DNA from 4 places in the Methylobacterium radiodurans genome. Region 4 is predicted to be linked to each of the others. Evidence: predicted binding sites of a transcription regulator. Region 4 holds the regulator's gene; each other region holds the start of a gene.
What was found. Region 4 encodes LexA, which represses DNA repair genes until DNA is damaged. Its sites were predicted from a motif close to TGTTCNNNNTGTGTTCNG; they were not measured.
Positions count from the first base shown of each region.

Region 1: DK427_RS03170 (ATP-dependent helicase) is a predicted target of LexA. The motif match lies at 3,757-3,774, and genes of this name have one in related genera.
Region 2: ssb (single-stranded DNA-binding protein) is a predicted target of LexA. The motif match lies at 2,825-2,842, and genes of this name have one in related genera.
Region 3: recA (recombinase RecA) is a predicted target of LexA. The motif match lies at 4,071-4,088, and genes of this name have one in related genera.

Region 1 is NZ_CP029551.1:720,144-727,904, forward strand. Features, by position in the region: gene DK427_RS03160 (hypothetical protein) at 1-152, opposite strand, end outside; gene DK427_RS03165 (PhoH family protein) at 285-1,001, opposite strand; gene DK427_RS03170 (ATP-dependent helicase) at 1,385-3,745, opposite strand; gene DK427_RS03175 (hypothetical protein) at 3,898-4,137, shown strand; gene DK427_RS03180 (dimethylmenaquinone methyltransferase) at 4,173-5,330, opposite strand; gene DK427_RS03185 (VOC family protein) at 5,353-5,991, opposite strand; gene DK427_RS03190 (hypothetical protein) at 6,007-6,375, opposite strand; gene glnA (type I glutamate--ammonia ligase) at 6,511-7,761, opposite strand, start outside.
Region 2 is NZ_CP029551.1:5,211,936-5,219,696, forward strand. Features, by position in the region: partial or broken gene DK427_RS24450 (substrate-binding domain-containing protein) at 1-351, shown strand, start outside; gene DK427_RS27625 (hypothetical protein) at 358-594, opposite strand; gene DK427_RS24460 (PRC-barrel domain-containing protein) at 645-1,274, opposite strand; gene DK427_RS24465 (ComEA family DNA-binding protein) at 1,439-1,642, opposite strand; gene DK427_RS24470 (hypothetical protein) at 1,782-1,961, shown strand; gene ssb (single-stranded DNA-binding protein) at 2,153-2,686, opposite strand; gene DK427_RS24480 (NADP-dependent oxidoreductase) at 2,896-3,909, opposite strand; gene DK427_RS24485 (DUF4174 domain-containing protein) at 4,068-4,478, shown strand; gene DK427_RS24490 (hypothetical protein) at 4,565-5,062, opposite strand; gene DK427_RS24495 (phosphodiester glycosidase family protein) at 5,283-6,059, shown strand; gene DK427_RS24500 (NADH:flavin oxidoreductase/NADH oxidase) at 6,079-7,197, opposite strand; gene DK427_RS24505 (propionyl-CoA synthetase) at 7,296-7,761, opposite strand, start outside.
Region 3 is NZ_CP029551.1:4,007,108-4,014,868, forward strand. Features, by position in the region: gene fusA (elongation factor G) at 1-586, opposite strand, end outside; gene rpsG (30S ribosomal protein S7) at 644-1,114, opposite strand; gene rpsL (30S ribosomal protein S12) at 1,231-1,602, opposite strand; gene DK427_RS18855 (hypothetical protein) at 2,129-2,527, shown strand; gene recA (recombinase RecA) at 2,917-4,008, opposite strand; gene DK427_RS18865 (TonB-dependent siderophore receptor) at 4,448-6,595, shown strand; gene DK427_RS18870 (metallophosphoesterase family protein) at 6,729-7,761, shown strand, end outside.
Region 4 is NZ_CP029551.1:1,267,351-1,275,111, forward strand. Features, by position in the region: gene gltX (glutamate--tRNA ligase) at 1-1,353, opposite strand, end outside; gene DK427_RS05625 (ComEC/Rec2 family competence protein) at 1,539-3,782, shown strand; gene lexA (transcriptional repressor LexA) at 3,789-4,514, opposite strand; gene DK427_RS05635 (molybdopterin molybdotransferase MoeA) at 4,632-5,861, opposite strand; gene moaC (cyclic pyranopterin monophosphate synthase MoaC) at 5,858-6,337, opposite strand; gene trpC (indole-3-glycerol phosphate synthase TrpC) at 6,346-7,194, opposite strand; gene trpD (anthranilate phosphoribosyltransferase) at 7,204-7,761, opposite strand, start outside.

The DNA of each region.
Region 1 (7,761 bases), 550 kb from region 4:
ATGCGGCGCTCCATCGGGGTCATCTGCACGTGCGTGACGGCGTCGGGCGCGGTGACGCCCGCGGGGATGCCGGGGGCCGCGGAGGCCGGACCGGCGAGGGCGGCGGCCCCCATCGCGGCGGCGACGGCGACGGCGAAGGTCAGTTTCCTCACGAGAGTTTCCTGGTCTCGAATATCCGGGCGCGGCACCCGGTTCATCCTCCCGTGCGGGAGGTTCGGAGCAGATTCTCGTGCCCAGCGGGCACGACGGACCACCGCAGGAGCCCGCCGTGCCCAACCCTTCAATCAGAGATTGGTTTCTTCAAAAGCCTTCACCCACTCGGCGCAGATGCCCGAGCGGACGATGTCGTCGCGGGTGAACTCCACCACCGGGATCGGCATCATCCGGCTCTTCACGAGGTGGATCACGGTGCGCAGGCCGGATGTCTCGCGCAGGTCCGTCTGCGAGACGTCGCCGTTGATGATCACCTGGCAATCGTCGCCGATGCGGGTGAGGAACATCTTGATCTCGGCGGTGGTGGTGTTCTGCGCCTCGTCGAGGATCACGAGGCAGTTCTTGAAGGTGCGCCCGCGCATCACCTCGAAGGGCACGATCTCGATGTCGCCGGTCTTCAGCGCGATCTCGAAGGCGGCCTGGCCCATGCGCTCCTTCATGGCCTCGGTGAGGGGCGCCACCCAGGGGGCGATCTTGTCTTCCAGGGTTCCGGGAAAGAAGCCGAGCGAGCGGCCCGAGGGGACGTTCGGCCGCGTGATCACGACCTTGGCGATGCGGCGCTGACGGAGCTGGTCGGCAGCGCGGGTGCCGGCGATGAAGGTCTTGCCCGTTCCGGCGGGCCCCAGGACGATGACTTGCGCGTGCCTGGCGAGGGCGTCGAGATATTCGCCTTGTCTGTCGGTCAGGGGTTGAATCGGGCTTAAACAACGTTCCTCGTCGAACCGGGTCCGGTGCACCCGGGCACCGCGATCTTCCACCAGCTCAAGTCGTGCGCGCCGTCTTTTCATCGATCAACACTCCACCTGGACTTGCCAATCTGGAACTGTCACTGCGCCGTCGTCGAAAACCTTTTATTCAGACCTGTTTCGCCCTTTGCACCTCAATGGTGGACCGTGTTCACGGGTTCCATCGCGGCCGCAGATGCCTGTGCAAACCGGCACGTCTCAGGCAAGCAACGGCCGCACCAAGCCAGCGCGCGTGCGCGAGCTTGGGAGTAGCTGTTGCAATTCGGAGACGATCTTGAGGGCGGTGCCGGATCAGGCGCTGCCGCGCCGCGGGGTGGACACAGGATGACACGGCATCCGTCACGCCCTCGATCCTGACTCGCCGCGAGGCGATTCCGGCCGGTCCTGCCGCCCTGAAAAGTCCGGGCTTGAGCCGGCGGGACAGCTCACCCCGGCTGGAGGAAGCTGTCGAGCACCATCTTCCGGCCGGCCTTGTCGAAGTCAACGGTCAGCTTGTTGCCGTCGACCCCCGCGACGGTGCCGGGCCCGAACTTGGTGTGGAAGACCCGCTGGCCGCCCTGGAAGGCCGAGGCGCTGCCGGTGGATTTCGCCACCAGTTCGCCCTCGATCTGGCGGGGACCGCCGGAACCTCGGCCGGACGAGGCGCCGAAGCCGCGCCCGTTGGTCGCGGCCTGCGCCCGCTGCCAGCCGGGCGTGCCGTAGGAGGAGCCGAAGGGCGCCGGGTTGCGGTCGAAGCGGGAGGCGCCCGCCGAGAAATGCGCCGGAGCCTCGACCACGTCGACGGAGGCCTCGGGCAGCTCGTCGATGAAGCGCGAGGGGATGGTCGAGGACCACAGCCCGTGGATGCGGCGGTTGACCGCGAATGACAGCTTGGCGCGCTTGCGCGCCCGGGTCAGGCCGACATGGGCGAGGCGGCGCTCCTCCTCGAGCCCCGCCCGCCCGCTCTCGTCGAGCGCCCGCTGATTCGGGAACAGGCCGTCCTCCCAGCCGGGCAGGAACACGGTGTCGAACTCTAGGCCCTTGGCGGCGTGGAGCGTCATCAGCGAGACGCGCTCGGCCCCTTCCGCCTCGGAGGCCTCCATCACCAGCGAGACGTGTTCCAGGAAGCCCGCGAGATCCGGGAACTCCTCCATGGAGCGGACGAACTCCTTGAGGTTCTCCAGGCGCCCGGCCGCGTCCGCCGAGCGGTCCTTCTGCCACATCTCGGTGTAGCCGGATTCCTCCAGGATGGTCTGCGCCACCTCGGAATGGGGCTGGCTCTCGACCGAGCGGGCCCAGCGGGAGAAGCTTTCGGTCAACGCGCGCAGGGTCGAGCGCACGCGGGGCTTCAGTTCGTCGGTCTCGCAGAGGCGCCGGGCGGCGAGCAGCAAGGGCACGCGCTCGGCGCGGGCATAGGCGTGGAGTTGCTGGAGCGTGGCATCGCCCAGGCCGCGCTTGGGCGTATTGACGATGCGCTCGAAGGCGAGGTCGTCGGCCGAGTTTGCGGTGACGCGCAGGTAGGCCAGCGCGTCGCGGATCTCGGCCCGCTCGTAGAAGCGCGGGCCGCCGACCACCCGGTAGGGCAGGCCGAGCTGGACGAAGCGGTCCTCGATCTCGCGCATCTGGGCGGAGATGCGCACCAGCACGGCGATCTCGGAGAGGGGGTGCTTCTTCCCCTGCAGCCGCTCGATCGCCTCGGCGATCTGGCGCGCCTCCTCCTCCGAATCCCAGGCGCCCGTCACGGTGACGCGCTCGCCCGGCTCGTCGTCGGTGCGCAGCGTCTTGCCGAGCCGCCCCTCGTTCCGGGCGATCAGCCCGGAGGCGGCGGCCAGGATGTGCCCGGTCGAGCGGTAGTTGCGCTCCAGCCGCACCACGACGGCGCCCGGGAAGTCGTGCTCGAAGCGCAGGATGTTGTCGACCTCGGCCCCGCGCCAGCCGTAGATCGACTGGTCGTCGTCGCCCACGCAGGCGACGTTGCGGTGTCCCTGCGCCAGCAGGCGCAGCCAGAGGTACTGGGCGACGTTGGTGTCCTGGTACTCGTCCACCAGGATGTAGCGGAAGCGGCTCTGGTAGTTCTGCAGGATGTCCGGATTCTCGCGCCAGAGCTTGAGGCAGAGCAGCAGCAGGTCGCCGAAGTCGACGGCGTTGAGCGTCGCGAGCCGGGCCTGGTAGGCGGTGTAGAGCGCGGCCCCCTTGCCGAAGGCGAAGGCCTGCCCCTCCCCCGCCGGGACCTGCTCGGGCCCGAGGCCCCGGTTCTTCCAGCCGTCGATGGCGTGGCTCAAGGCGCGGGCGGGCCAGCGCTTCTCGTCCACGTTCTGGTCGAGGATGACCTGCTTCATCAGGCGGAGCTGGTCGTCGGTGCCGAGGATGGTGAAGTCGGATTTCAGCCCGACGAGCTCGGCGTGGCGGCGCAGGATCTTGGTGCCGATGGCATGGAAGGTGCCGAGCCAGGGCATGCCCTCGCCCGCCGGCCCGATCAGGGTGCCGATGCGGTGCTTCATCTCCCGGGCGGCCTTGTTGGTGAAGGTCACCGCCAGGATGTCGTAGGGCCGGGCGCGCCCCGTCGCGATCAGGTGAGCGATGCGGGTGGTGAGAACCCGGGTCTTGCCGGTACCGGCGCCCGCCAGCACCAGGACCGGCCCCTCCGTGGTCTCGACCGCGCGGCGCTGCTCCGGGTTCAGCCCGTCGAGGTAGGCGGCCGCGTCCGGGCGCAGCCCGCCCATTGCGCGGGCGGAGATCGAGCTGCCGGCACCCTGGGACCCGGCGGCCCCGGCGGCACTGGAAGCGGCGTGCGGAGGGTTCTGCATGGGATCCTCCCTGGACCAAAACGCGAACGGCGTCGAGGGCCGGCGCCCGGCCCGGACAGGCCGTGCCGGCTCGTGTCGCGGGCCCTGCGCAGGAACCCGGCGGGTGCTCGCACGTCGTTCCTGCATACGATCACGGCAACAGGAGGATCGCCATGCGCCTCGCACACGTCACCCTCGCCGCCATCCTGGCGCTCGCCGCCGGACCGGCCTCAGCCCAGGTCCTGTCGAACCCGACTTCGACCAACCAGGCGCTGACCAACCAGAGCAACAGCCGGTCCAACCAGATCGGCACCACGAGCCAGAACAACGCCGCCCGCATGGAGATGCAGCGGAGCCAGACGGCACAGCCGCCGGCCCCGCCGAGCGGCGTCGTGGGCGCGCCGCGGCGCTAGGGGCGCCTCGACCCGACCCGCTCCGCAAGGCCGTGTCAGCCCTTCAGGGCGCGAAGCGCCGCGAAGGGGCTGGCATCGGGATCGGGCGCGGGCGGGTTCAGCACAGGCTCGACCTGCGCCAGCGCGTCGGCGAGCGAGAAGGCCGCCCCGCTCTGGAGCCGGCCGCCGGCCGCGTCCCGGTGGCCGCCGCCGCGGAACTTGCGCGCGCCGTCGAGCGCCGTCTCGTTGTTCGAGCGGAAGGAGAGCGTGCCGACCCGCTGCACGTTGACGACGCGGCGGGCCCGGCCGGCCTCCATGATCAGGTCGGAGATGCGCTGGAAGGCGCCCGAATCGAGCCCGAAGGAGAGCAGCGTGCCGTCCGAGAGCGGCCGGAACAGCTCCTCCGAGCGGGCGAGCGCGCGGGCGACGCGCATGCGGGTGGTGAGGGCCGCGTCGTCGTCGGGATCGCCCGCCATCAGGTCGTCGACGAGGCGGAGGCGCACGGCACCCAGCCGGGCCTCGATCTCGGCCGGGCTGAGACCCTCGCGCAGCAGCGCGGCGAGCGCCAGGAGCAGGCCGCTCAGGAAGCGGTCGTGCCAGGGATGGCCCACCGGGATCAGGGTCGAGACGTTGTCCCAGAAGGCCTCGTCGAGGGCGAGGCCGCCCAGAAACTCCGGTCGGTCCTTGCGCCAGAGATCGAGGGCGTCGACCGCCGCGACGAGGCTCGCGAGGTCGGCGTCGCCCTCGCCGGCCTCCGGCGCGTAGAGCGCGCGCTGCTCGTAGGCCATCCGGGTGGCGCAGCGCTCCGTGTCGATCAGCACGACGGTGTCCGGGTCGCCGGCATCGAAGCGCTTCAGGGCGGGCCGCTCGGGATCGTCCTGCGGCTCCAGCTTCTGGGCGCGCAGCTGGTCGATCGAGGAGGCGTGGTGGTCGAGCACCACGAGGCGATGGCGCCGCTCGGCCTCGCGCTTCAGGTTCATCTGCGCGAAGCGGCGGATGAAGGTGACGGCGACCTCCTCCAGGCCCAGATCGGTGAGGATCAGCAGCTCGGGCGCCTTCGTGCGCTCCAGCCGCTTCAGCTCGGTCTCGACCACCGGCCCAACATCCGAGTAGCGCGGGATGTGCACCACCCGCCGCACGTCGCGGAACCGGCCGACGACCGTCGAGGCGCCGTAGCCGTCGAGGTCGTGATGCGTGAGTTGGGTGGCGTTCAAACCGTGTCTCCTCGCGGGCGGCTCAGGCCAGCGTGCGCGGGCCCGACGGCGTCTCGATCTCCGCCGTGTAGCGGAATACGGGACCTTCGCGAATCTCCGGCGAGTCGATGAGGCCGATCTCCCGGTAGAGGGCGGCAGCCGCCTCCGGGTCGGGATGGTCGAGCCGGAAGGCGAGGAGCCGCGCGCCGAGATTCGGCATGGCGCGGGCCGGATTGCCCTCCGGACCCCACGCCATCAGGCAGGGCGCGAGGCCGTCGAGCGGCAGCGCGCCGTCGTCGCGCACGCCGAAACGCCAAGCGAGCGCGCCGCGCGTCATGCGGGCCGGGCGGCCGAACAGGCCGGGCCGCTGAGCCACCGCGCCGTCGAGGTCGTCCGTGCGCGCCACGAAGGCCCGCAGGCGCCGTCCGGCCTCCCAATCGGCCCGCACCCCGCCCGCATCGTCGAGGCCGAACCAGCGCGGGCGGCCGGGATGGGGCGCCTTGGGATCGACCGCGATCACTTCGAGGAAGAGCGCCTCGCCGAGGCGCAGCAGGTGGTTGCGCGTGCCCATCTCGCGGTGGCGCCCGCCCTCGGGAATGTCGAGCTCGAGGCTCTCGCGGACATGGGCGATTCCTTCCGCGAGGGTGGGGGCGACGACAGCGAGGTGGTCGAGGGTGAGCATGCGGGTCCTTCGCGGTTACAGCCCCTTGCGCAGCTGATCGTGCACGAAGGCCAGGAAAGCGAGAAACTCCTTCGCTTCGAAGAAGATCACGTCGGATCCGGTCAGGCCCCAGAGCTTGCGCAGCTCGTCCGGCGACAGGTCGCTCTGCAGGACCTGTCCGATGAAATCGCGCAGGCGTCGGCGTTCCTCACCTTTGAAGTTCCGCAGGGCAGAGTGGGCGGCGTCCCTCAGGCCGTCGTGTTCAAGGTCGGTGTCCTGATGGAACCGCATGCCGAAAGACCGGAATTCCGGGGTCGGCGGCAGGCGGCCGAGCCGCTTCTTCGTCCGGTTCCGCTTCTTCGTCCTCTGGCCCACAGCGATCAGCCCGATCCGCGCCTGCGCCACCGATCCTAGGCGAGGACTTTCCGCCGGCCCAAGCCGCGATGCCGACCTTGGAACGCGAAACGCCGGAGCCCCTTCCAGGGCCCCGGCGCCGCGTTCCGTCCTGACAGGCCGGGCGTCGCCGCCCGGCCCGTCCGCTCAGAGCGAGTAGTACTGCACGAACTCGATCGGGTGGGGGGTCATCTCGTAGCGCAGCACCTCGGTCATCTTCAGCTCGATGAACGAGTCGATCTGGTCGTCCGAGAACACGCCGCCGGCCTTGAGGAAGTCCCGGTCCTTGTCGAGGCTCTGGAGGGCCTCACGGAGCGAGCCGCACACGGTCGGGATCTGCTTCAGCTCGCGCGGGGGCAGGTCGTACAGATCCTTGTCCATCGCCGGACCCGGATCGATCTTGTTGAGGATGCCGTCGAGGCCGGCCATCAGCAGCGCCGAGAAGGCGAGGTAGGGGTTCGCCATCGGGTCGGGGAAGCGGACCTCGACGCGCTTGGCCTTCGGGTTCGTCGTCCACGGGATGCGGCAGGAGGCCGAGCGGTTGCGGGCCGAGTAGGCCAGCAGCACCGGGGCCTCGTAGCCCGGGACAAGGCGCTTGTAGGAGTTGGTCGAGGGGTTGGTGAAGGCGTTCAAGGCCTTGGCGTGCTTGATGATGCCGCCGATGTACCAGAGGCATTCCTGGGAGAGATCGGCGTACTTGTCGCCCGCGAAGAGCGGCTTGCCGTTCTTCCAGATCGACTGGTGCACGTGCATGCCGGAGCCGTTGTCGCCGTAGACGGGCTTGGGCATGAAGGTCGCGGTCTTGCCGTAGCTCTGCGCCACGTTGTGGATGCAGTACTTGTAGATCTGCATGTGGTCGGCGAGCAGCGTCAGCGTGTCGAACTTCATGCCGAGTTCGTGCTGGGCGCTCGCCACCTCGTGGTGGTGCTTCTCGACCTTCACGCCCATCGACTGCATGGCGGCCAGCATCTCGCCGCGCATGTCCTGGGCCGAATCCTGAGGCGGTACCGGGAAGTAGCCGCCCTTGGTCTGCACCCGGTGGCCGAGGTTGCCGCCCTCGTAGTCGGTGAAGCCGTTGGTCGGAAGCTCGGTCGAGTCGAGCTGGAAGCCGGTATGGTAGGGGTCGGCGCCGAACTTCACGTCGTCGAAGACGAAGAACTCGGCCTCGGGGCCGACATAGATCGTGTCGCCGATGCCGGTGGAGCGCAGATACGCCTCGGCGAGCTTGGCGGTCGAGCGCGGGTCGCGGGAATAGGGCTGGCCGCTGGACGGCTCCAGCACGTCGCAGACGATCGACATGGTGGAGGCGGAGAAGAACGGGTCCATGCAGGCGGTCGCCGGATCCGGCATCAGCAGCATGTCGGATTCGTTGATCGCCTTCCAGCCGGCGATCGACGA
Region 2 (7,761 bases), 1.6 Mb from region 4:
CGTCAAGCTCGCGGCGGTGCGCGGCGACCGATACCGGGATGTCGGCCAGGGCATGGGCCCGGCGCTCGACACGGCGTCGACGCTGGGTGCCTACATCCTCGCCGCCGGGACGTAGCTCGCCTTCAAGAATCGCGGCGACCTGGCCATCTTGATCCAAGGCAATCCGCGCCTGTTCAACCCCTACTGCGTGACGCTGGTGAACCCCGAGCGGCACACGACGGTGAAGATGTGGAACGGCCGGGCCTTCATCGACTGGCTGGTTTCGCCCGCGGGCCAGCGTGCCGTTGCCGGCTACGAGATCGGCGGCGAGCACCTATACGTCCTGCTTCCGGCGCACCCGGTACGCGCTGAACCCTGTCAGCGCGGCGGGCCGGACTGGCGCCGCCGCGCGACGTACCAGAGCGCCATGACGACCAAAGCTACGACGAGGCTGAGCCAGACCCAGTTGAAGTCGGTCGCCGCTGCGGTCGCCGCGCCCGAACTCGACCCGGCCGGGCCAGTTTCGGAGATCGGCGGCGCTGGGTTGGTCTGCTGAGCCAGGGCTGCCCGCAGGCTGGCGATCCAGATCAGGCCGGCGACGGCGGCGTCCCGCATGGCGTCCTCTCTACAAGACGTGGCCGCCGGGCGGCTCGCGCGAAACAGGTTCAAGGCCGGGGCGCGTCGAACCGGAAAGCCGGAGCTTCCAGGAGCTGTGCCTTGGTCAGGCGAATCTCGGCGTGCCAGAGCTTGTCGCCCACGAGGATCGTCGCGGGTGCATCGTTCTGCTTCCGTGGCTCCACGGAGCCGGTCGCGTCGGTGACGCGGTCGCTGTGCTGGTTCTGCACCGCGGCGAGCACGTCCCGGCTCGTATCGACGCCCGGCATGGTCTCCGGACCAGCCTTGGCAGCCGCCCGCGCGTCGGGCGCCGCGTCGACGGTCACGATCGAGTTCGGACCGCTCGTGAGCGGGACGTCGCCGAAGTTCCAGGCCAGTTGGTCGAACGGCACGGCGACCGATTTCTCGCCCAGGCCCAAGAAGCCTCCGACCCCGATGACGGCCGCCTGCACGCGCCCGCTCCCGTCGAGCAGCACATCCTCGATCTTGCCAACACGCACATGGTCCCCCCCGACCACGGGCAGGCCGATGACCTTGGAGGCCCGGATCGCGCCCGGGATGGGGCCCGTGATGAAGGGCTGGGCCGGTGAGTCCGCCCGCGCGGGCTGCCCCGTCTCCGCGGCGGAGGCGGGAAGCGACGCGCCCAGGGCGAGAACGGTCAATACGACGACCCTGGCCATGCCACGAATCATTCCCCGGTTCCCCCGTTTCGAAGCGGCTCGACAGGACGAGAACGGTGCGAGGCCCGATAGGTTCACCCCGCATCTCGCGAGCGAGCCTGTCATCAACGCCGGCGGGCTCGGTTTCCTCCCATTCCGAGCCATCGCCCGCGGACTGAGGCCGATCAGCCGCCCTGCTCCGGAGCTTCGACGGTGAGCGCGCCGGACACCCCATCCGTCTTACCGGCGAGACCCGGAACCTCGTCGAGCTGCCGCAAGCTGGTGAATCGGCCGCGCTCCTCGCGGTAGCGCACGATCTCGAAACCGTGGCCTCTGAGAGCCGGGAGGCGGTCCAGCTCCTCGGCCGTGGCTGTGTTGAGATCAATCATCCTGCCCCTCGCCCCAGTCCGGTTTCCCACGGCGGGAACGGGGCGCGGCACAACGCGGTTCCAGGTCTCCCGGGATCGCGTATCTGGTGAGGAACAGGGTTCGCGCATCCAGGCTTCTTCCCGAGGACAGGAGGAAGCGATGCCTGATCCAGACTCTGCGACAAACGTTTCGAAGCCGGGCGACGAGGCACCGGCCGGGGTGCCGGGAACGGGGGAGAACCTGTGCCGGCACTGCGGCGGCAGCGGCCGGATCGACGATGCGGCCTGCCCCGATTGCAAGGGTACCGGCAAAGTGACGACCGGGATCGGCGGCGGCTGAGCACCGGCGCGGTCCGAAGACCGGAATGCAAAGAAAAGGCCCGGATCTCGCGACCCGGGCCGGTAATATTGATGTTCCGGGCGATCGGCCTAGAGCCGTTCCCGATCACGTTGCAATCGGAAACGGCTCTCAGTCCTTGTTTTGACGCGCTCTCTTGAGCCGAACCGGCGTCCACTTCGGCGGAGAGCGCTCTAGAACGGGATATCGTCGTCGAGGTCGTAGTTGCCGCGCCCGCCGCCGCCACCGCTGCTGCTCGCCTGAGCCGGCCGACGCTCACCGCCCTGGGCGCGACCGCCGCCGTAATCGCCGCCGCGACTGACCTGCCCGCTGCTGCCGCCATCGTCGTCTGACGCGAAGTCGCCGCCGCCACCGCCGCGCCCGTCGAGGATCGTCATCTCGCCGCGGAAGCGCTGGAGCACCACCTCGGTCGTGTACTTCTCGACGCCCGAGTTGTCCGTCCACTTCCGGGTCTGGAGCGAGCCCTCGATATAGACCTTCGAGCCCTTGCGCAGGTACTGCTCGGCCACGCGCGCGAGGTTCTCGTTGTAGATCACCACCGAGTGCCACTCGGTGCGCTCCTTGCGCTCGCCGGAGGCCTTGTCCTTCCAGGTTTCCGAGGTGGCGAGCCGCAGGTTCACCACCGGGTCGCCCGATCCGAGCCGGCGCGTCTCGGGGTCGCGCCCGAGATTGCCCACCAGGATCACCTTGTTCACGCTGCCCGCCATCGCTCTCTCCTACCGTTCGATCTCACTGGGCGTACGTCTCACGAGCCCGGGCCGGTCCTTGATGGCTTCCGGACGCGCCGGCCGCAACGCGGCGGCGGCGCTTGTTCCCGGTAAACACATGCCGCGCGGGCTCGCATATGTTCTATCTTTGTTCGAGAATGTCATCAAGCTTCCCGGGACCGTTGTCCGTGGACGGACGGGCGGGTCGCTCAGGCGACGTGCACGACGAGCTTGCCGAAGTTCTTGCCACGCAGCATCCCGATGAAGGCCTCGGGCGCCTTCTCCAGGCCCTCCACCACGTCCTCGCGGTGCTTCACGCGGCCCTCGGCGAGCCAGCCGCCGACATCGCGGATGAAGGCTTCCTGCTGGTCGGCGAAGTCCCAGACGATGAAGCCCTGCAGGTGCAGCCGCTTGGTCAGGACTGTGCGCATCAGCGTCGGCAGCCGGTCGGGCCCTGGCGGCAGCTCGGTGGCGTTGTAGCCCGAGACCAGCCCGCAGACCGGCACGCGGGCGAAGTCGTTCAGGAGCGGCAGGACCGCCTCGAAGACCGCGCCGCCGACATTCTCGAAATAGACGTCGACGCCCTTCGGGCAGGCGGCCGCGAGCGCGTCGGCGAAATCGTCGGCGCGGTGATCGATCGCGGCGTCGAAACCGAGCTCGTCCGTCAGGTAGCGGCACTTGTCGGGGCCGCCCGCGATGCCGACGGCCCGCGCGCCTTTCAGGCGGGCGATCTGGCCGACGAGCGATCCGACCGGACCGGCGGCGGCCGCGACCACCACGGTCTCGCCGGCCTTGGGACGGCCGATGGTGAGCAGGCCCGTATAGGCGGTCATGCCCGGCATGCCGAGGATGCCGAGCGCCGTCGTCGGCGGAAGGCCCGGCGGGAGCCGGTGCAGGCCGCGCCCGTCGGAGACGGCGTAGTCCTGCCAGCCCGCATAGGCAGAGACCAGCTCGCCCACGGCGAAGTCCGGATTGTTGGACTGCACCACCTCGCTCACCGTGCCGCCGACCATCGGCTCGCCGATCGTTACCGGCTGGGCGTAGGACTTCGCGGCACTCATGCGCCCGCGCATGTAGGGGTCGAGGGAGAGCCAGCGGGTACGCAGCAGCACCTCGCCCTCCCGCGGCGTCGGCACCCGCGCCTCTTCCAGGCGGAAATGCGCGGGCGTCGGCTCTCCGTGCGGCCGCGAGGCGAGCACGATGCGACGGTTCATGGCGGCCATGACGGCTTCTCCTGCTGGCTCGAAATCCCGACCGTCTGATCAATCTGGGCCGTGGGCCGCCCATGGCAAATCCGGACAGCAAACTGGACCGGTGCGTCGGCGCACTGTCGGCGCTCGCGCGTTGACCCGGTCCGACGAATTGGAAACCGGAGACCGACATGCGGCCCCTCGCTCTCACCCTCGGAATCGCTCTCGCGCTCGCGGGCGGCTCAGACGGATCGGTCGCGCCCGATCCGCTCGCGGTCTACCGGGGAAATTCGCGGATCCTCGTGGTGGCCGCGCCAGATGTGCGGGACCCAGGCCTCCTGGCCCAGCGCGAGGCCCTCGTGCCGGCCCGGGCCGGGCTGCGGGAGCGCGATCTCGTGGTGGTCGAGGCGGTCGGCACGGGTGCCGAGGCGTCCGCGCTGCGGCGCCGCCTCGGCCTGCCGGAGCGGGCGTTCCGCGCCGTGCTGATCGGCAAGGACGGCGGGCTGAAGCTGACCGCGACAGAGCCGGTCGCGCCCGAGCGTCTGTTCGCGACGATCGACGTGATGCCGATGCGGCGCGACGAGATGCGGGGAAGCCGCTGACCCGCCCTGTCCGCTCAGTTGCCCGACGAGAAAGGGCCGCCCGCTGGCGGCCCTTCGGATCGTGCACAGACCTCGCCGCGACGGTGTCAGTAGCAACGCTCGACCAGAACCCGGCGGTAGCCATAGGGTGTCCAGCGCACGCGCGGGACGGTGTAGCAGCCGCCATAGCCGTAATCGTAGGCGCCGTAGCCGACCGGGGCGTAGCCGTACCCGTAGGCTGGATAGCCGTAGCCGTAACCTCCGTAGAGGCTGCCCGCTGCGAGGCCCAGGCCCACACCGAGGCCGAGACCGCCGAGGCCGTAGCCGTAGCCGCGGCGCCAGCCGCCACCGTAATGGCCGCCGCGCCAGCCGCCATAACCGCCGCGCCAACCGCCGCCGAAGCCGGCGCCGCGATAGCCGAAGCCGCCGCCCCGGAACCCGCCGAAGCCGCCGCCCCGGAAGCCACCGAAGCCACCGCCGCGGAAGCCGCCGCCATGGAACCCGCCCCCGTGGAATCCTCCGCCGAACCCGCGCGCATCGGCGGAGGCCGGAATCATCGCGAGCGCACCGAGCGCGAGGCTGGATGCGAGAACAACCCGCTTCATCTGATTCTCCGAGAACAACTTGAGACTGCCCCACTGCTACCGAAACGTGCGGGAGCCCGTGACGGTTCTTGACCCATCCGCAAGAGATCGGTTCGCGGGACTCAAAGATTCGTGTTCGGAAGGATCGTGCTACGGCGGCGAGCCCGAAAGCCGCCGTCTTTTCGCGTGAGGAACCGGCCCAGCTTGCGGGCCCCCCTGCCGCTACCGGGATCCTTTGATCATGCTCCACCGCGTCCCTGTCCGCCTCGCGGCGGCCGGCCTCGTCGGATCGTTGCTCGCCGCGCCGTTCGCCGCGCCGGCCCGGGCCGCGCCGGACACCGCGAAGGCGGGTGGTCCCTGCGCGGCCGTGCAGGCCCAGGGCGAGAGCTTCACGGTCTGCACCGTCGACCTTCGGCGCCAGCGCGTGCGCCTGTTCTGGCTCGGCTCGGACGGCCTGCCCTACGCCTCCCTCGGCAGCCTCGCGGCGCGGCAGGGCGCGGCCTTGAGCTTCGCCATGAACGCCGGCATGTACGACAAGGGCCAGGCCCCGGTCGGGCTCTACGTCGAGGACGGGCGCGAGATGAAGCCGGTCTCGACCGCGAACGGGCCGGGCAACTTCCACCTCAAGCCGAACGGCGTGTTCTACGTGAAGGGCGAGCGCGCGGGCGTACTCGACACCGCCCGCTACCTGAAGGCGAAGCTACGGCCCGACTTCGCCACGCAATCAGGCCCGATGCTGGTGATCGACGGGCAGATCCACCCGAAGATCTCGACGGACGGTCCATCCCAGAAGATCCGCAACGGCGTCGGCGTGCGCGACGACGGCCGCACGGCGGTCTTCGCCATCTCGGAGCGGCCGGTGACCTTCGGCGCCTTCGCGCGGCTGTTCCGGGACGACCTCGGCTGCCGCAACGCCCTGTTCCTCGACGGCAGCGTGTCGAGCCTCTATGCACCGAACCTCGGCCGCAGCGACCTCAGCCGCCCGCTCGGACCGCTGGTTGGGGCGGTGGCGCGCTGAACGCCCACCGCTCGCCGCCTCAGCGCTGGCCGAAGGACGCGTCCCGGAACAGGTCCTTGTACTCACGCGGCTGCGAGCGCCAGTACTGCTTCGGGGCGCGGACCTGCGCGCCGAGCGCTGCCGCCGCGTGCCAGGGCCAGCGCGGATCGTAGAGCATGGCGCGGGCCAGCGAGATCGCGTCCGCCCGGCCCTCCTGCAGAATGGCCTCTGCCTGCTCCGCCTCGGTGATCAGGCCGACCGCGATGGTGGTGAGCCCCGTCTCCGCCTTGATCCGCTCGGCGAAGGGCACCTGATAGCCCGGCCCGAGGGTGATCGCCTGCTTGGGCGAGACGCCGCCGGTCGAGACGTGGAGCGCGGGTGAGCCCGCCGCCTTCAGGGCGCGGGCGAGTTCGAGCGTCTCGTCGAGGTCCCAGCCGTCCTCGACCCAGTCGGTCGCCGAGACGCGCAGCCAGACGGGGCTGCCCGCGGGCACGACGTCGCGCACCGCGTCGTAGATCTCGAGCGGGAAGCGCATGCGGTTCTGCAGGCTGCCGCCGTACTGGTCGGTGCGCTTGTTGGCGATCGGCGAAAGGAACTGGTGCAGCAGGTAGCCGTGTGCACCGTGCAGCTCGACCGCCTCGATCCCGAGGTGCACCGCGCGCTTGGCCGTCGCCACGAAGTCGTCGCGCACCCGCTTCAGGTCGGCCGCGTCGAGGGCGTGGGGCGCCACCTCGCCCTCCGCGTGCGGCACGGCGGAGGGCGCCTCTGTGCGCCAGCCGTAGGGGCGCTCCGGCGGGATCTGGGCGCCTCCGGCCCAGGGCGCCTCGCTCGACGCCTTGCGGCCCGCATGCGCGATCTGGATGCAGACCGGGATCGGCGCGTAGTCCCGCACCGCGTCGAGCACGCGGCCGAGCGCCCGCTCGCAGCCGTCGTCGTAGAGGCCGAGGTCCCAGGCGGTGATGCGCGCCTCCGGCGAGATCGCGGTCGCCTCCAGCGTCAGCAGCCCGGCGCCCGACATGGCGAGCTGCCCGAGATGCATCATGTGCCAGTCCGTCGCCTGACCGTCCCGGGCCGAGTACTGGCACATCGGCGCGATCAGGATGCGATTGTCGAGGGTCAGACCGTCGAGCGTGAGCGGTTCGAACAGGCGTGCGGTCATGGCGGGCTCCGGATGGACCGCCCCTATCTGTCGCGGCGGTACCCGGTATGCCAGATGCCCCGCGGCATGACGGGGCTGCGCCCGCTCGGTGGGGCGCCTCAGGCGCCGCCGATGCCCCGCTGCTCCAGGCTCGCGCCGATCTCGTCCAGCGCGGTCGCGTCGTCGATCGTGGCGGGCATCGTCCAGGGCTCGTGATCGGCGATGCGCTTCATCGTGGCGCGCAGGATCTTGCCCGAGCGGGTCTTGGGCAGGCGCGGCACGGTCAGCGCCAGCTTGAAGGCGGCCACCGGGCCGATCTCGTCGCGCACCTTCGCGACCAATTCCCGCTCGATCTCGGCGGCCTCGCGCGCGACGTTCGCCTTCAGCACCACGAAGCCGCAGGGCACCTCCCCCTTGAGCGTGTCGCGGACGCCGATGACGGCGCATTCAGCCACGTCCGGATGGGAGGCCAGCACCGCCTCCATGCCGCCGGTCGAGAGCCGGTGGCCGGCCACGTTGATGATGTCGTCGGTGCGGCCGAGCACGGTGATGTAGCCGTCCGCGTCGATCACCCCGGCATCCGAG
Region 3 (7,761 bases), 2.7 Mb from region 4:
TGAAGTTGGCGCCCAGCGCCTCGCCCGACCAGACGATCGCCTTCATCTTGATGAGGTCGATCACGCCCTGGAAGTTTGACTCGGCACCGATCGGCAGCTGCAGGCAGACGGGCTTGCCGGCGACGCGGTCGATGATGTCGGCCACGCACTTGAAGAAGTCGGCGCCGATCTTGTCCATCTTGTTGACGAACACGACGCGCGGCACGTCGTACTTGTCGGCCTGGCGCCACACCGTCTCGGTCTGAGGCTCGACGCCCTGGTTGCCGTCGAGGACGCAGACGGCGCCGTCGAGCACGCGGAGCGAGCGCTCCACCTCAATGGTGAAGTCGACGTGGCCGGGGGTGTCGATGATGTTCAGGCGCTTGTCGCGCCAAAAGCAGGTGGTCGCAGCCGAGGTGATCGTGATGCCACGCTCCTGCTCCTGCTCCATCCAGTCCATCGTGGCGGCGCCCTCATGGACCTCGCCGATCTTATGGGACTTGCCGGTGTAGTACAGGATCCGCTCGGTCGTCGTGGTCTTGCCGGCATCGATGTGGGCCATGATGCCGAAGTTGCGGTAGTCCTCGATCGCGTGCGTGCGGGGCATCGGGGTCTCTCCGGAAAGGGGCGGACAGGCGCACCCCCTTGGGTGCGCCTCAAGGAATTACCAGCGGTAGTGCGAGAAGGCGCGGTTGGCCTCGGCCATCCGGTGGGTGTCCTCGCGCTTCTTCACGGCGTTGCCGCGGTTGTTGGCGGCGTCCAGCAGTTCGGCCGAGAGGCGCTCGACCATGGTGCGGTCGTTGCGCGAGCGGGCGGCCTGGATCAGCCAGCGGATCGCCAGCGCCTGGCGGCGCTCGGTGCGCACCTCGACGGGGACCTGATAGGTTGCGCCGCCGACGCGGCGGGAGCGGACCTCGATCGCCGGGGCGACGTTGTCGAGGGCGGCGCGGAAGACCTCGATCGGGTTCGCGCGGGCGCGGTTCTCGACGATGTCGAAGGCGCCGTAGACGATCCGCTCAGCGGTCGACTTCTTGCCCTCGTACATGATCGAGTTCATGAACTTCGTGAGGACCACGTCACCGTACTTCGGGTCCGGGATGATCTCACGCTTCTCGGCAGAGTGACGACGGGACATGTTTTCGTACCTTCGAAAAATATGGTCTTAAGCACCCAGCGCAGGCCGCCTTTCTCCGGAGAGCGGCGGCATCCTTACTGGGCCGTGGAAAGCGTATCGGCCTTGGTCCGAAGAGATTACTTCGGACGCTTGGCGCCGTACTTCGAGCGGCGCTGCTTGCGGTTCTTGACGCCCTGGGTGTCGAGCACGCCGCGCAGGATGTGGTAGCGCACGCCCGGAAGGTCCTTCACGCGGCCGCCGCGGATCATGACCACGGAGTGCTCCTGAAGGTTGTGGCCCTCGCCCGGGATGTAGCCGATGACCTCGAAGCCGTTGGTCAGGCGGACCTTGGCGACCTTACGCAGAGCCGAGTTCGGCTTCTTCGGGGTCGTGGTGTAGACGCGGGTGCAGACGCCGCGCTTCTGCGGGCAGGCGTTCAGCGCCGGCACCTTGTTGCGGCTCCGCTGGATCTTGCGCGGCTGCGCGATCAGCTGGTTGATCGTCGGCATTCTCTGCCCTCTTCCTGCGGATCGCCTGCCGGGCGATCCTGTCCCGTCGTGACGCCCCTCGCGGGGCTTGGTGTGGCGGCCGCGGCTAAAACCTTGGCCATCACGTCGCAAAACGAATATGCGCCAGGGGTCGCGAAACCCTTGGCGCGCTCTCGGCAGAGGAGCACGACCAGTTCGGGCGCGCTCGTACCTACGGATCTGACGAAGCGTCAGGCGATGTGAGCCTCCGGAGCCTTTGGGCGCGATGGCGGAGCGGTAAATTCCGTCCGCGGCAGCCCTGTGCCGTCCGAAGTGGCGCGCTTCTAGACGCGAAGGACGGCTTCGTCAATGCGGGCAGCGGTGATTTCTAGCCCCTGTGGTCCGTTAACGCCCGGTTTCCGCGCGCGTCCGCGGCGCGGAGCGTCCGCTCTGGGACGGCGCGGCTTGGTAACGCTCACCAATGATTAAAGCGACTCGGCGAATTGTCCGGATCGCGGGGCGCCGGGATGGGCGCGCCGGATGCGTTCAGCGTGCCAGGGTGATGCGTATGGGTCTCGTTTCGTCGGCGTCCGACAATGTGGTTCCGTTCCGCCGCCCCGCGAAGACGCCGGCTTCCGTCCTTGGCGACGGCGTGCGCGAGGGTCAGATCCGCCGCCGCAGCGAGCAGCGCAGCCTCATGGACGCGGTCTACGCGGGCGGCAGCCTGCTGGTGGCGGCCGAGGACCGCGAGACCAAGGTCACCGCCTCGCGGCTTCAGGTCTACGGTTTCCTCGGCGTCGAGGAGGTTCTGGAGGACGGCACGTGCCGGCGGCTCCGCCCCTCCGAATCGGTCCGCGCCAAGGGTGACCGGCCCTGGCGGCTCACGAAGCCCGCCTTCGGCGCCATGGCGGTGACGATCCCCTCCATCGATGACTTCCTGTTCGAGCCCGCCGGCCACCGGGCCTGATCGCGATGCAGAGCCGATTCTCTGTCGAGGACGTGAATGTCTGCGACTGAGCGTCGCCTCTCCGGAGATCCGTACGGGTAGCCGCCGTGGGAATCTGCTCGCCGGTTCGGTTTGCGCCGGGAAGCGGCGCTCTCGGGGCAACTATGGTCGCGCGCACCCTGGTGGCATCCTGCGTCGGCCGGCTCCTGCTCGCGGGGGCGCGGCCCAGGCCGCCGGCCGGCACGTCGACATCGGCAGCAAGACTGTTCTGACGGTGAAGCCCTTCCCCTGAGCCGGGTCTGAAGGCGCAGGCGGTTCAACGAAGAAGCCCGCCGGACCTTGAGGTCCGGCGGGCTTCTTCGGTTCCGGCTTCGCCGGAACCGTGGTCGAAGCTTTGGCGGAAGCCTGCCTCAGGCCTCGCCCTCGTCGAGGTCGTCGGCGGTGGGCGTGGCGTTCTCCAGGATCTTCTCGGCGACGAGGCCGGAGTTCTGGCGGATCGCTGCCTCGATCTTACCCGCGATCTCGGGGTTGTCGCGCAAGAATCCCTTCGAGTTCTCGCGACCCTGGCCGAGGCGCTGGCTGTTGTGGGAGAACCACGCGCCCGACTTCTCGACGATGCCGGCCTTCACGCCGAGGTCGATCAGCTCGCCGACCTTCGAGATGCCCTCGCCGAACATGATGTCGAACTCGACCTGCTTGAAGGGCGGCGCGACCTTGTTCTTGACCACCTTGACGCGGACTTGGTTGCCGATGGCCTCGTCGCGGTCCTTGAGCGTCGAGACGCGGCGGATGTCGAGGCGCACGGATGCGTAGAACTTCAGCGCGTTGCCGCCCGTCGTCGTCTCGGGGCTGCCGTACATCACGCCGATCTTCATCCGGATCTGGTTGATGAAGATCACCATGCACTTCGAGCGCGAGATCGAGCCGGTGAGCTTGCGCAGCGCCTGGGACATCAGGCGGGCCTGGAGGCCGGGCTGGCTCTCGCCCATCTCGCCCTCGATCTCGGCCCGCGGGGTGAGGGCCGCCACCGAATCGACCACCAGCACGTCGATGGCGCCCGAGCGCACCAGCGTGTCGGTGATCTCCAGGGCCTGCTCGCCGGTGTCGGGCTGCGAGATCAGCAAGTCGTCGAGGTTGACGCCGAGCTTCCTCGCGTAGACCGGGTCGAGGGCGTGCTCCGCGTCCACGAAGGCGCAGACGCCGCCCTTCTTCTGGGCCTCCGCGATGGTGTGGAGCGCGAGCGTGGTCTTGCCCGAGGATTCCGGACCGTAGACCTCGATGACGCGGCCCCGCGGCAGGCCGCCGACGCCGAGCGCGATGTCGAGGCCGAGCGAGCCCGTCGAGACGGTCTCGACCTCCTGGACCTGCTGGGCCTTGCCGAGCCGCATGATCGAGCCCTTGCCGAAGGCGCGCTCGATCTGGGACAGCGCGGCGTCGATCGCCTTCGACTTGTCCTTGTCCATGCTGGGCGTATCCACGACTTTCAGGGCGGGCTGAGCCATCTCGGCGGCATCCTTATGCGGGTGTCGGGCGCCGTTCGCAATCGCGCCGCGGCTAGGAGTTGTGTACCTGTTTTGTTCTTGTTCCGCAAGGGTGCGCCGCACCGCTTGCGGGGCTTGGTCGGCCATCCCGGCGGCCTCGCACAGGGCCGGGCCGAAGCCGCGCGCGGGACAGCGCGGCGCCGTGGAAGCGGCGGTCGGCGCTGCCGGGGAGCGTTGGGAAATCGCCCAAGAGTTGTGAATCAACCAAGTATGCAACCGACTCGGCTGCGGTTTATAATTATTCGAAGTCTATCATGTTGATTTTGCGATACGCCGTGGACCAAACGAAGTAGTCGCGAAACTGAATCCCGGGCACGCACTTGTCTCCGGCCGCCCCTCCGCGCTCAACGGCCCGAGGACGGGACGTCACGGCTCCCGGCAACGGCTGGGAGCGCGGACGATGGCGGATACGGGCAGGGGCGGGCGGGCGGGCGCCGCGATCCTCCTCGGCGGGGTGGCGCCGCTCTGCCTCGCGGCGGCGCAGGCGCAGCCGGTCGTCTCGGAGGTGGTCCTCTCGGAGTTGTCCGTCACCGGGGTCGGGCAGGGCCTCGGGGAGGTCGCGACCGGGCCGGTCACCGGCTACCGGACCGGCCGCTCGGCCACCGCCACACGCACCGACACGGCGCTGCGCGACGTGCCGCAATCGATCCAGGTGGTGCCCCGCGAGGTGCTCGTGGACCAGCAGGACGTGCGGCTCGCCGACGCGATCCAGAACGTCAGCAACGTGCAGCCGGGCGGCACCATCCAGGGCCGCTCCGACACCTTCCTGATCCGCGGCTTCCGCACCCAGACCTACGCCATCGACGGCGTGCTCTTGAGCCAGGCCAACACCTTCAACACCACGCAGCGCGACCTCGCCGACGTGGAGCGCATCGAGGTGCTGAAGGGGCCGGCCTCAGTCCTCTACGGCCGCGGCGATCCCGGCGGCCTCGTCAATATCGTCACCCGGCGGCCGACGCTGGAGCCCTCCGGCGACCTGACGCTCCAGGGCGGCAGCTTCGGGTTCGCCCGCCTCCAAGGCTCCGTGTCGAGCGCGCTTCCGGCCGCCGAGGGCCTCGCCGCACGGGTCAGCTTCGCTGCGCAGGACGATCCGACCTTCCGCAACTTCGGAGACGGGCGCACCAACACCCGATACTTCGTGGCGCCGGCCTTCACCTGGACGCCCGCGCCCGACACCCGCGTCGAGTTCCTGGCCGAGGTCACGCGGCAGGATTCGCAGTACGACGAGGGCCTGATCGCCCGGAACGGGCGCGTGCCGCGGGACGACGTCGCCCGCTATTACGGCACCCCGAATTCCCGCTTCAACGGCGAATCGAACTTCGTCACGCTCAGGGCCGAGCACGACCTCAACGCGGCCGTCACCCTGCGGCAGGTCGTCAACGTCCAGTCCGGCGGCTTCGACGCCTTCGCGGTCCGCTCCACCGGCCTAAACGCCGCCGGCACCCAGATCACGCGCCGGAGCACGGCCACCGACACCACCTTCGCGGCGATCGACACGCAGTCCGAGCTGGTGGCGAAGTTCGACGTGCTGGGCCTGCGCAACACGGTGCTGGCCGGGTTCGAGTACACCAACGGCTTCCGCAAGGCGTACTCGGTGCAGTCGACCTTCAGCGGCACGAGCTTCTTCGACCCGGTGCCGCGGGGCACCTACGGCCCGTTCACCTTCCAGAACGCCATCCAGCAGCGGACCGCCCTGTACGGCTTCTACCTGCAGGACCAGATCGATCTCGGCGCCGGCCTGCAGCTCCTCGTCGGGGCGCGGGCGGATTTCGGCAGCCAGTTCTACATCAGCCGGGCGAGCGCCACGCAAGCGACGCCGCCGGACCAGGAGCTGTTCGGGATCTCGCCACGGGTCGGCCTCGTCTACCGGCCGGTCGAGCCCCTGACGCTCTACGCGAGCTACACGACCTCGTTCAAGCCGCAGACGGACAACGTGCTCGGCGCCACGAACCCGCCGCCCGAGACCGGGGTACAGTACGAGGTCGGCGCCCGCTACGACCTGATCCCCTCGACCCTCACCGTGAGCGCCGCCGCCTTCCGGATCGACCGCCAGAACGTCTCGGCGGCCGATCCCGTCAACACCGGCTTCTCGGTGATCACCGGCGCGCAGCGCGCGGAGGGCGTCGAGCTCGATATCGCGGGCGAGATCCTGCCGGGCTGGAAGATCATCGGCGGCCTCGGCTTCCTCGACACCCGGATCACGCGGGACACCACCTTCGCGATCGGCAACCGGCTGATCGGCGCCCCGGAATTCAGCGCCAGCATCTGGTCGACCTACCAGATCCAGGACGGCCCCTGGCGCGGCCTCGGCGTCGGCGCGGGCGTCACCCACGTGGGCAACCGTTTCGGCGACCTCAACAACAGCTTCACGGTGGGCGCCTACACGCGCCTCGACGCGGCGTTGTTCTACGATTTCGAGCGCTACCGCTTCGCGATCAACGCCCGGAACCTCACGGACGCGCGCTACGTCGAGCAGCCGTTCAACCAATTCAACAACCTGCCGGGCGCGCCGCTCACCGTGCTGGCGACGATCACCGCCCGGATGTGAGGGACTCCGCCCATCCCTTCTCGGGCCGGGCCTCCCGCCGGCTCGCCCGTTGACAGCCGCCCCCGCCAGCGGGCACCCCGCCGGCCTCGGGCGCGCCCGGGACGTATCGACAACGCGGGCAGCCAACCCGGGCATGAGCCGGTTCACCTTCATCCACGCCGCCGACCTGCATCTCGGCAGCCCGCTCAGCGGTCTCGCTGCGCGCGATCCCGAGATCGCCCGGCGCCTCGCCGCGGCCGGGCGGCAGGCCTTCGAGGACCTTGTCTCGCAGGTGATCGCGCGGGAGGCGGCCTTCCTGGTGATCGCGGGCGACGTCTACGACGGCGACTGGGCCGACAACACGATCGGGCTGTTCTTCGCCCGCCAGGTCGCCCGCCTCGACCGGGCCGGCATCCCGGTCTTCCTCGTGCGCGGCAACCACGACGCCGAGAGCGTGATCACCCGGGCGATCAGCCTGCCTCCGTCCGTCCACACCTTTCCGCCGACCCGCGCCGACACGGCCCGGCTCGACCACCTGAAGGTCGCGATCCACGGCCGCTCCTTCCCGAACCGGGCCGTGCCGGAGAACTACGCCCTCACCTACCCGGCCGCCGTGCCGGGCTGGTTCAACATCGGCTTGCTGCACACCTCCTGCACCGGCCACGCCGCGCACGAGACCTACGCGCCCTGCTCCGTCGCGGATCTGGCGGGCAAGGCCTACGGCTACTGGGCGCTCGGCCACATCCACGAGTATGCGGAACTCGCCCGCGACCCGTGGATCGTCTTCCCCGGCAACCTCCAGGGCCGGAGCATCCGCGAGTGCGGCCCGAAGGGCGCCGTGTCGGTGACGGTCGAGGACGGGCGCGTCGCGGCTCTCGAGCGGATCATCGTCGACCGCGCCCGCTTCCACCGGCTCGCGATCGATCTCGCCGAGGCCGCCGACGAGCGCGAGGCCGTCGCCCGGGTCGAGGCGGCGCTCCGCCCGCTCGCGGCCGAGACGGCCGGGCGCCTCGCCGCTGTGCGGATCCACCTCTCCGGCGAGACGCCGGCCCACGACCGGCTCGCCGCCGACCGCGACGGGCTGGCCGCCGAGATCCAGGCCGCGGCCCACCGGGTGCACGAGGACATCTGGCTGGAGCGCCTGAAGATCGAGACGCGCCGGCCCCGCTCCGCCCTCCCCGCCCCGG
Region 4 (7,761 bases):
CGGCGGCGAGGTGGTGCGGCCGGTGAGAGCTGCACGCAAGGGTTGCGCCACCTGGCCGAGCTTCACCCCGGCCCCCTCGGCGAAGGCGCGCACGGCGGCCTCCGTCTCGGCGGCTCCCCACGCGGGCAGCGCCTCAAGCGGCGGCAGCACCGCGGCGAGGCGCGCCCTGGCCTCGGGCACGAGCAGCGCGGCGGCCTTCTCGTCGAGGGCGAGTGGACGCGGCGCGTAGAGGTAGTAGGCGCTGTCGAGGAGTTCGATCAGGGTCTTGGCGCGCTCCTTCAGCCCCGGCATCGCCGCCAGCAGCTTCTCGCGCAGGTCGTCCGGCAGGGGAGCGGAGAGGCCGCGGGCCGGGCCGACATGGGGCAGCATCGCCTCGATCGCGGCCAGCAGGTCGGCATCGGCCGTGCCGCGGATGTAGAGGCCGTTGAGGTTCTCAAGCTTGGCGAAGTCGAAGCGCGCGGCCGAGCGGCCGACCGCCTTGAGGTCGAAGGCCGCCACCATCTCGTCGGTCGAGAACACCTCCTGGTCGCCGTGGCTCCAGCCGAGGCGCACGAGGTAGTTGCGGAGCGCGTTCGGCAGGTATCCGAGGTCGCGGTAGGCATCGACGCCGAGCGCCCCGTGGCGCTTCGAGAGCTTCGCCCCGTCCGCCCCGTGGATCAGCGGGATATGAGCCATGGCCGGCACGTCCCAGCCCATCGCCCGATAGATCTGGCTCTGGCGGGCGGCGTTGGTGAGGTGGTCGTCGCCGCGGATGATCTGGGTGACGCCCATGTCGTGGTCGTCCACCACCACGGCCAGCATGTAGGTCGGCGTGCCGTCCGAGCGCAGCAGGACGAGATCGTCGAGGTCGCGATTGGCCCAGGTCACGCGGCCCTGCACCGCGTCGTCCACCACGGTCTCGCCCTCGGTGGGCGCGCGCAGCCGGATGACGTAGGGCGCGCCGGCCGGGGCCTCGGCCGGGTCACGGTCGCGCCAGCGCCCGTCGTAGCGGGAGGGCTTGCCCGCGGCCCGGGCCTGCTCGCGCATCTGGGCGAGTTCCTCGGCCGTGGCGTAGCAGCGATAGGCGTTGCCGGCAGCGAGCAGGCTCTCGGCGACCTCCCGGTGCCGGTCGGCGCGGGCGAACTGGAACACCACGTCCCCGTCCCAATCGAGACCGAGCCAGCGCATCCCGTCGAGGATCGCGTCGATCGCCCCTTGGGTCGAGCGCTCGCGGTCGGTGTCCTCGATGCGCAGCAGCATCCGGCCGCCGTGATGGCGTGCGTAGAGCCAGTTGAACAGCGCGGTGCGGGCGCCCCCGATATGGAGGTAGCCCGTGGGCGAGGGCGCGAAGCGCGTGACGACGGGTGACGACATCGATCTCGGGGTGCAGGTGCGGCGCGCGGAGCCTTGGGAGACGCGCGGGCTCGCGGGCGAACGGGAATAGGGCGGCCGGCCCTGTGGGGCGCGGCGGCAGTGGCTGTAGCATGGCCCCGCCGATGCGTTAAGAAAGCGTTGACGCCGCGTGAATGTTCACGACGCGCTGACGGACGGCCCGGATCATGGAGCGGATCGGCGCGCGGGGAAGCGGCGGGAACCTCGTGCTCGGCGTCCCGCTGCGTCGCGCGCCCGGGCTCGTCCTGCCGGCGCTCCGCGGCTGGGTCGGCGGCTGCCTCGCCGCGGAGGCCGCGCAGCGGCGGCTGTTCCCCTGGCTCGCCGTCGCCTTCGGGGCCGGCATCCTCCTGTTCTTCGGTCTGGCGGACGGCGCGCCCGCTCTCGCGGCGCCGCTCGGCGCGGCCGCCCTCTGCCTCGGGCTGACACCCCGGCTCGGCACCCGGCCCGCCGTCCTGGCTCTCGCGCTCGCGTTGGCGGCGGCCCTCCTCGGCTTCGCGGCCGCGGCCTGGCGCGTCTCGCGGGTCGCGGGGCCGGTCCTCGCCCGCACCACCATCGCGCCGCTCGCCGGCCTCGTCGAATCCCTGGAGGAGCGCGAGGAGGGCGCCCGGCTGGTGATCCGGGTCACCCGCTTCGGCGCGCTGACCCCGGAGGAGACCCCGCGGCGGGTGCGGGTGTCGTTCAAGAAGGCGCCGCCCGTGACGCCCGGCGACGCGATCGAGGCGACCGCGCGCCTGCTGCCTCCGCCGGAGGCCGCCCGGCCCGGCGGCTACGACTTCGCCCGCGACGCATGGTTTCGCGGCATCGGCGCGGTGGGCTCACTGACCGGCAAGATCGTGGTGCGCTCACCCGCCGAGGCGCCGGGCCTGTCCGCGCGTCTCACCGCCCTCGTGGACGCGGCGCGCAATGCCCTCACCCGGCGCATCGCCGAGGCGACCGGCGGACAGGCCGGTGCGGTCGCCGCCGCCCTCGTCACCGGCAAGCGCGGGCTGATCGCGCCCGCCACCAGCGAGACCCTGCGGGCGGCGGGGATCTACCACGTCGTCTCGATCTCCGGTCTCCACATGGTGCTGGCGGCGGGCGTGGTGTTCTGGCTGATCCGGGCGGGACTGGCGCTGGTGCCGCACCTCGCCCTGTTCTGGCCGATCAAGAAGATCGCGGCGGCCGTCGCGATGCTCGGCGTCACCGCCTACTGCGTCTTCTCCGGCTGGGACGTCGCGGCCGAGCGCGCGCTCGTGATGACGCTGATCATGCTGGGCGCGATCCTCGTGGACCGCCCGGCGCTCTCGATGCGCAACCTCGCGCTGGCGGCCCTCGTCGCGCTCGCCCGCGAGCCCGAGGCGCTCCTCGGCCCGAGCTTCCAGATGTCGTTCGGGGCGGTGGCCGGGCTGATCGCCTGCGCGCGGCTCGTCGGCGGCGGGCTGTTCCGGCAGGAGGGGGCGGGGCGGATCGGTCGGCTCTACGGCGCGGTGCTCGCCGCGGTGGTCGGCACGCTCGCCACGACCCTGGTGGCCCAGATCGCCACAGCCCCCTTCGCGACCTACCATTTCCAGACCGTGCAGCCCTTCGGGCTCCTCGGCAACGCGCTGACCCTGCCGCTGGTCTCGCTCGCGGTGATGCCGGCGGCCGTGCTCGGCATCCTGGCCTACCCCTTCGCCCTCGACCTGCCGGTCTGGTGGCTGATGGGGCAGGCGGTGCGGGGGATGCTGGCGATCTCCGGGTGGATCGAGGGATTCGGCGGCGCAACGCTCGTCGTGCCGGCCTTCGGCAGCGCGGCGCTCGGGCTCTTCGCCGCCGCGCTTCTGCTGGCGACGCTGCCGGCCTCGGGCCTGCGCTGGCTCGCGCTCCTGCCGGGCGCCTGCGGGCTCGCGCTCGCCGCCGCGCCGGAGCGCCACGACCTCTACGTCGACCGGCAGGGCGGCGGGGCGGCTCTGCGCGGCGCGGACGGTCGGCTGATCACCCTCGGGCGCCCCTCGGGCTTCGTGCTGGAGCAGTGGCTGAAGGCGGACGGTGACGGGCGCAAACCCGCGGATCTGGGCGGCGGCACCTGCGACCGGCTCGGCTGCGTCGGTCACCTCGCGGACGGGCGGGCGGTCGCCCTCGTGCGCGACCGGCGCGCCTTCGCCGAGGATTGCGCCCGCGCCGCGGTGATCGTCACGGGGCTCGGCGCGCCGCCCGGATGTGCCGCCACTGTCGTGATCGATCGGGCCTATCTCACCCGGTACGGGGCGACTGCGCTGCGGGTGATGCCGGACGGTACGCTCGTCCTCCTTCACGCCCGGGATCCCGCCCGGTCCGCGCCCTGGTCGCCGGTCGCCCGACCGCCGCCGCAAACAGAGAAGGCTCCGCAGCCGGCAGCCGCGGAGCCTTCCCGGGACGAGCCGCCCGGTGTGCCGGACGATTCCGAGCCGTAGCGCCGGTCAGTAGCGGCGCACGAGGCTGACCAGCCGGCCCTGGATCTGCACCCGGTCGGGGCCGAGCACGCGGGTCTCGTAGGCCGGGTTGGCGGCCTCAAGCGCGATCGATGAGCCGCGCTTGCGCAGCCGCTTGAGCGTCGCCTCCTCGTCGTCGATCAGCGCCACGATGATGTCGCCGGTGTTGGCCGTGTCCTGCTTGCGGATCACCACGAGGTCGCCGTCGAGGATGCCGGCCTCGACCATCGAGTCGCCGCGCACCTCCAGGGCGTAGTGCTCGCCGCCCGCCAGGAAGTCCGGCGACAGGGTGATGGCCGAGCTCTGGTTCTGGATCGCCGAGATCGGCGTACCGGCGGCGATCCGGCCCATGACCGGGATCGAGACGGCGCGGCCCTGCTCGTCGGTGAACTGGGTCGTGGTGGGCCGGGGCGGCACCGCCTTGGCCCGGCCACCCTCGACCACGCTCGGGGTGAAGCGGCGCGGCTCGGGCGCGGCGGCGGCGGTCGCCGGTCCGAGGCTCTCGGGCAGGCGGATCACCTCGATGGCGCGCGCCCGGTTCGGCAGGCGGCGCAGGAAGCCGCGCTCCTCCAGGGCCGTGATCAGCCGGTGGATGCCCGACTTCGACTTGAGGTCGAGCGCGTCCTTCATCTCGTCGAAGGAGGGCGGCACGCCGCTCTCGCGCATCCGCTGCTGGATGAAGCGCAGGAGATCCAGCTGTTTACGCGTCAGCATCGGGCGGCACTCGCATTCGGGACAGGCAGAATCGCGGCTTCGGAAACAAACCACGAACACGTTAAACGTTCCGCAAGTGTTCCGCAAGCGGGTGCTCCGAAAGCGCCCGCACGCGCGTCAGATCAGCCGGCGGTCGAGACGTATGATGCGGCAGGGATCGCCCGCCCGCGCGGGTGGGGCGTGCGGCTCGCGGATCAGCAGGGCCTCGGCCTGGCCGAGCACCGCGAGCATCGAGGAATCCTGGCGCCGCTCCGGCGTCGCCTCCGGCAGGCGGTCGGACGCGGTGCGCAGGGTCGCCCGCATGTAGTCCTGGCGGCCGTCATTGGCCTCGAGGTCGCGGCCGAGGGTCGCCGGCTCGCTGCGGTCCTCGCCCGCACGCGGGTCGCCGAGCAGGGCGCGGACCGCCGGCAGGACGAAGAGCAGCCCGCAGACGATCGAGGAGACCGGGTTGCCGGGCAGCCCGATCACCAGCATGGGCCCGAGCCGGCCGTGCATCAGCGGCTTGCCGGGGCGGAGCGCCACGCGCCAGAAGCCGAGTTCCAGGCCCTCCCTGGCCAGCGCCGCCTGGACGAGGTCGTGGTCGCCGACCGAGGCGCCGCCGAGCGTCACCAGGAGGTCGGCCCGGGCCTCGCGCGCGCGCCGGAAGGCGTCCTCAAGGGCGGCGTGGTCGTCGCGCACGACGCCGAGGTCGATCGCCTCGCCGCCGGCCTCTCCGACGAGGGCGGAGAGCGCGAAGGTGTTCGAGGCGACGATCTGGTCCCAGGCCGGCGGCTCGCCCGGCAGGACCAGCTCATCGCCGGTCGCCAGGATCGCGACGCGGGGACGGCGCCGCATGCCGAGAACCGGGTGCCCGGCGGCGGCGGCGAGCGCGATGCGGCGCGCGTCGAGGGTCTCGCCCGCCCGCAGGAGCGTGTCGCCGGCCGAGAAGTCGAGCCCGGCGCGGCGGACGAAGCGGTCGGGCACGACCGGCTCCAGCACGCGCACCCGGTCATCCTGGGCCTCGGCGTTCTCCTGGATCAGGATCGCGTCCGCCTCCTCCGGCACGGGAGCACCGGTGAAGATCCGCACGGCCTCGCCGGCCCCGAGCGCGCCGCGGAAGCCGTGGCCCGCGGCGCTTGTGCCGACGCACCGCAGGAACGCGCCGGCCCGGTCGGCGTCGGCGCTCCGCACCGCGTAGCCGTCCATGGCGGAGGCACGGAAGGGGGGCTGCGTGCGGGAGGCGGCCACGTCGGCCGCGAGCGTGCGGCCGACGGCCTGGCCGAGCGGAACATCCTCGGCCTCGACCGGTCCGGGCACGCTCGCCAGGATCCGGGCGAGCGCCTCCGCGACCGGGATCGGGCCGCTCACGCCTCGGCCCTGTAGGCGCCCGAGCGGCCGCCGTCCTTCGCCATGAGCCGCACGCCCTCGATGCGCATGCCGCGATCGACCGCCTTCACCATATCGTAGACGGTGAGGCAGGCGACCGAGACGGCGGTCAGCGCCTCCATCTCGACGCCGGTCGGGCCCTGCACTCGCACCTCCGCGGTCACGCGGAGGCCCGGCAGGTCATCGTCGATCGCGCAGTCGACCCGCACCTTGGAGAGGAGCAGCGGGTGGCAGAGCGGGATCAACTCGTGGGTGCGCTTCGAGGCCATGATGCCGGCGAGCCGTGCCGTGCCGATCACGTCGCCCTTCTTGGCGTCGCCCTCGCGGATCAGCGCCAGAGTCTCGGGCCGCATCACCACGCAGCCCTCGGCGGTCGCCGTGCGGTCGGTCGCGGCCTTCTCGGTGACGTCGACCATGTTGGCCGCGCCGCTGGCGTCGAGATGGGTGAGCCCGCTCATGCCCTCCCTCACGCCTTGTCGCCGAAGAGCAGCGCGCGGGTCGCGGCGGTCACGTTGGCCTGCCGCATCAGGCTCTCGCCGACCAGCACCGTGTCGAGTCCGTGCTCGCGCAGGCGCAGCACGTCGGCGTGGGTGGAGATACCGCTCTCGGCCACCGCGATGCGATCCTGCGGGATGCCCGGCGCGAGGCGGATCGCGGTCTCGAACGAGACTTCGAAGGTCTTCAGGTTGCGGTTGTTCACGCCGATCATGGCGGCGCCGAGCGGGATTGCGCGGGCCAGTTCCGCCTCGTCGTGCACCTCGACCAGCGCGTCCATGCCGAGATCGTCCGCGGTCTCGACCAGCGCCGCGGCCTCCTCGTCCTCCAGGCAGGCCATGATGACGAGGATGCAGTCGGCGCCCCAGGCGCGGGCCTCGTAGACTTGGTAGGGCTCGAACAGGAAGTCCTTGCGCAGAACCGGCAGGGCGCAGGCCTCCCGCGCCTCGGTCAGGTACTCGGGCCTGCCCTGGAACGAGGGCTCGTCGGTGAGAACCGACAGGCAGGTGGCGCCCCCGGCCGCGTAGGCCCTGGCGAGCGCGGCCGGCTCGAAATCGGCCCGGATCAGACCCTTCGAGGGCGAGGCCTTCTTCACCTCGGCGATGAGCGCCGGGCGGCCTTGCCCGACATGCGCCCGGATCGCCGCCGCGAAGCCGCGGGGCGGCTCGGCCTTGGCGACGCGGGCTTCGAGCTTGGAGAGCGGCACGCGCAGCTTCGCCTCGGCGATCTCGCGGCGCTTGTAGGCCTCGATGCGCGCGAGCACGCTCGGGCGCTCGGGCGCCTCCGCGACGGCGGTCTCGGTGGGGAGGGCGGAGGACATCGGTGCTCCTCAGGCGTTCGAGACCGCGACGAGGCGGGCGAGCGTTGCGCGGGCCGCTCCCGAATCGATCGCATCCTGCGCCCGCACGACGCCCGCTTCCAGGGTGTCGGCCGCGCCTGCGACCACGAGGGCGGCGCCCGCATTGAGAACCGCGATGTCGCGATAGGCGTTGCGCGCGCCGTCGAGCACCTCGGCCAGCGCCCGGGCGTTGTGCTCGGGGTCGCCCCCGCGCAGGGCCTCGATCGGGTGCAGCGGCAGGCCGACCGCCCGCGGGTCGATGGTGAAGCGGGAGACCCGGCCCTCCTCCAGCGCGACGACCGCGGTCGGGCCCGTCACGGTGATCTCGTCGAGACCGTCCGAGCCGTGCACGGTCCAGACCCGGCGGCTGCCGAGCTCGGCCAGCACGCGGGTCAGCGGCTCGGCCCATTCCGCCTGCGAGACGCCGAAGAGCTGGTGCTCGACCCCGGCCGGGTTGGAGAGGGGCCCGAGCAGGTTGAAGATCGTGCGCACCGGCAATTCCGCCCGCACGGGCGCCACGTGCCGCATGGCGCCGTGATGCGCCTGGGC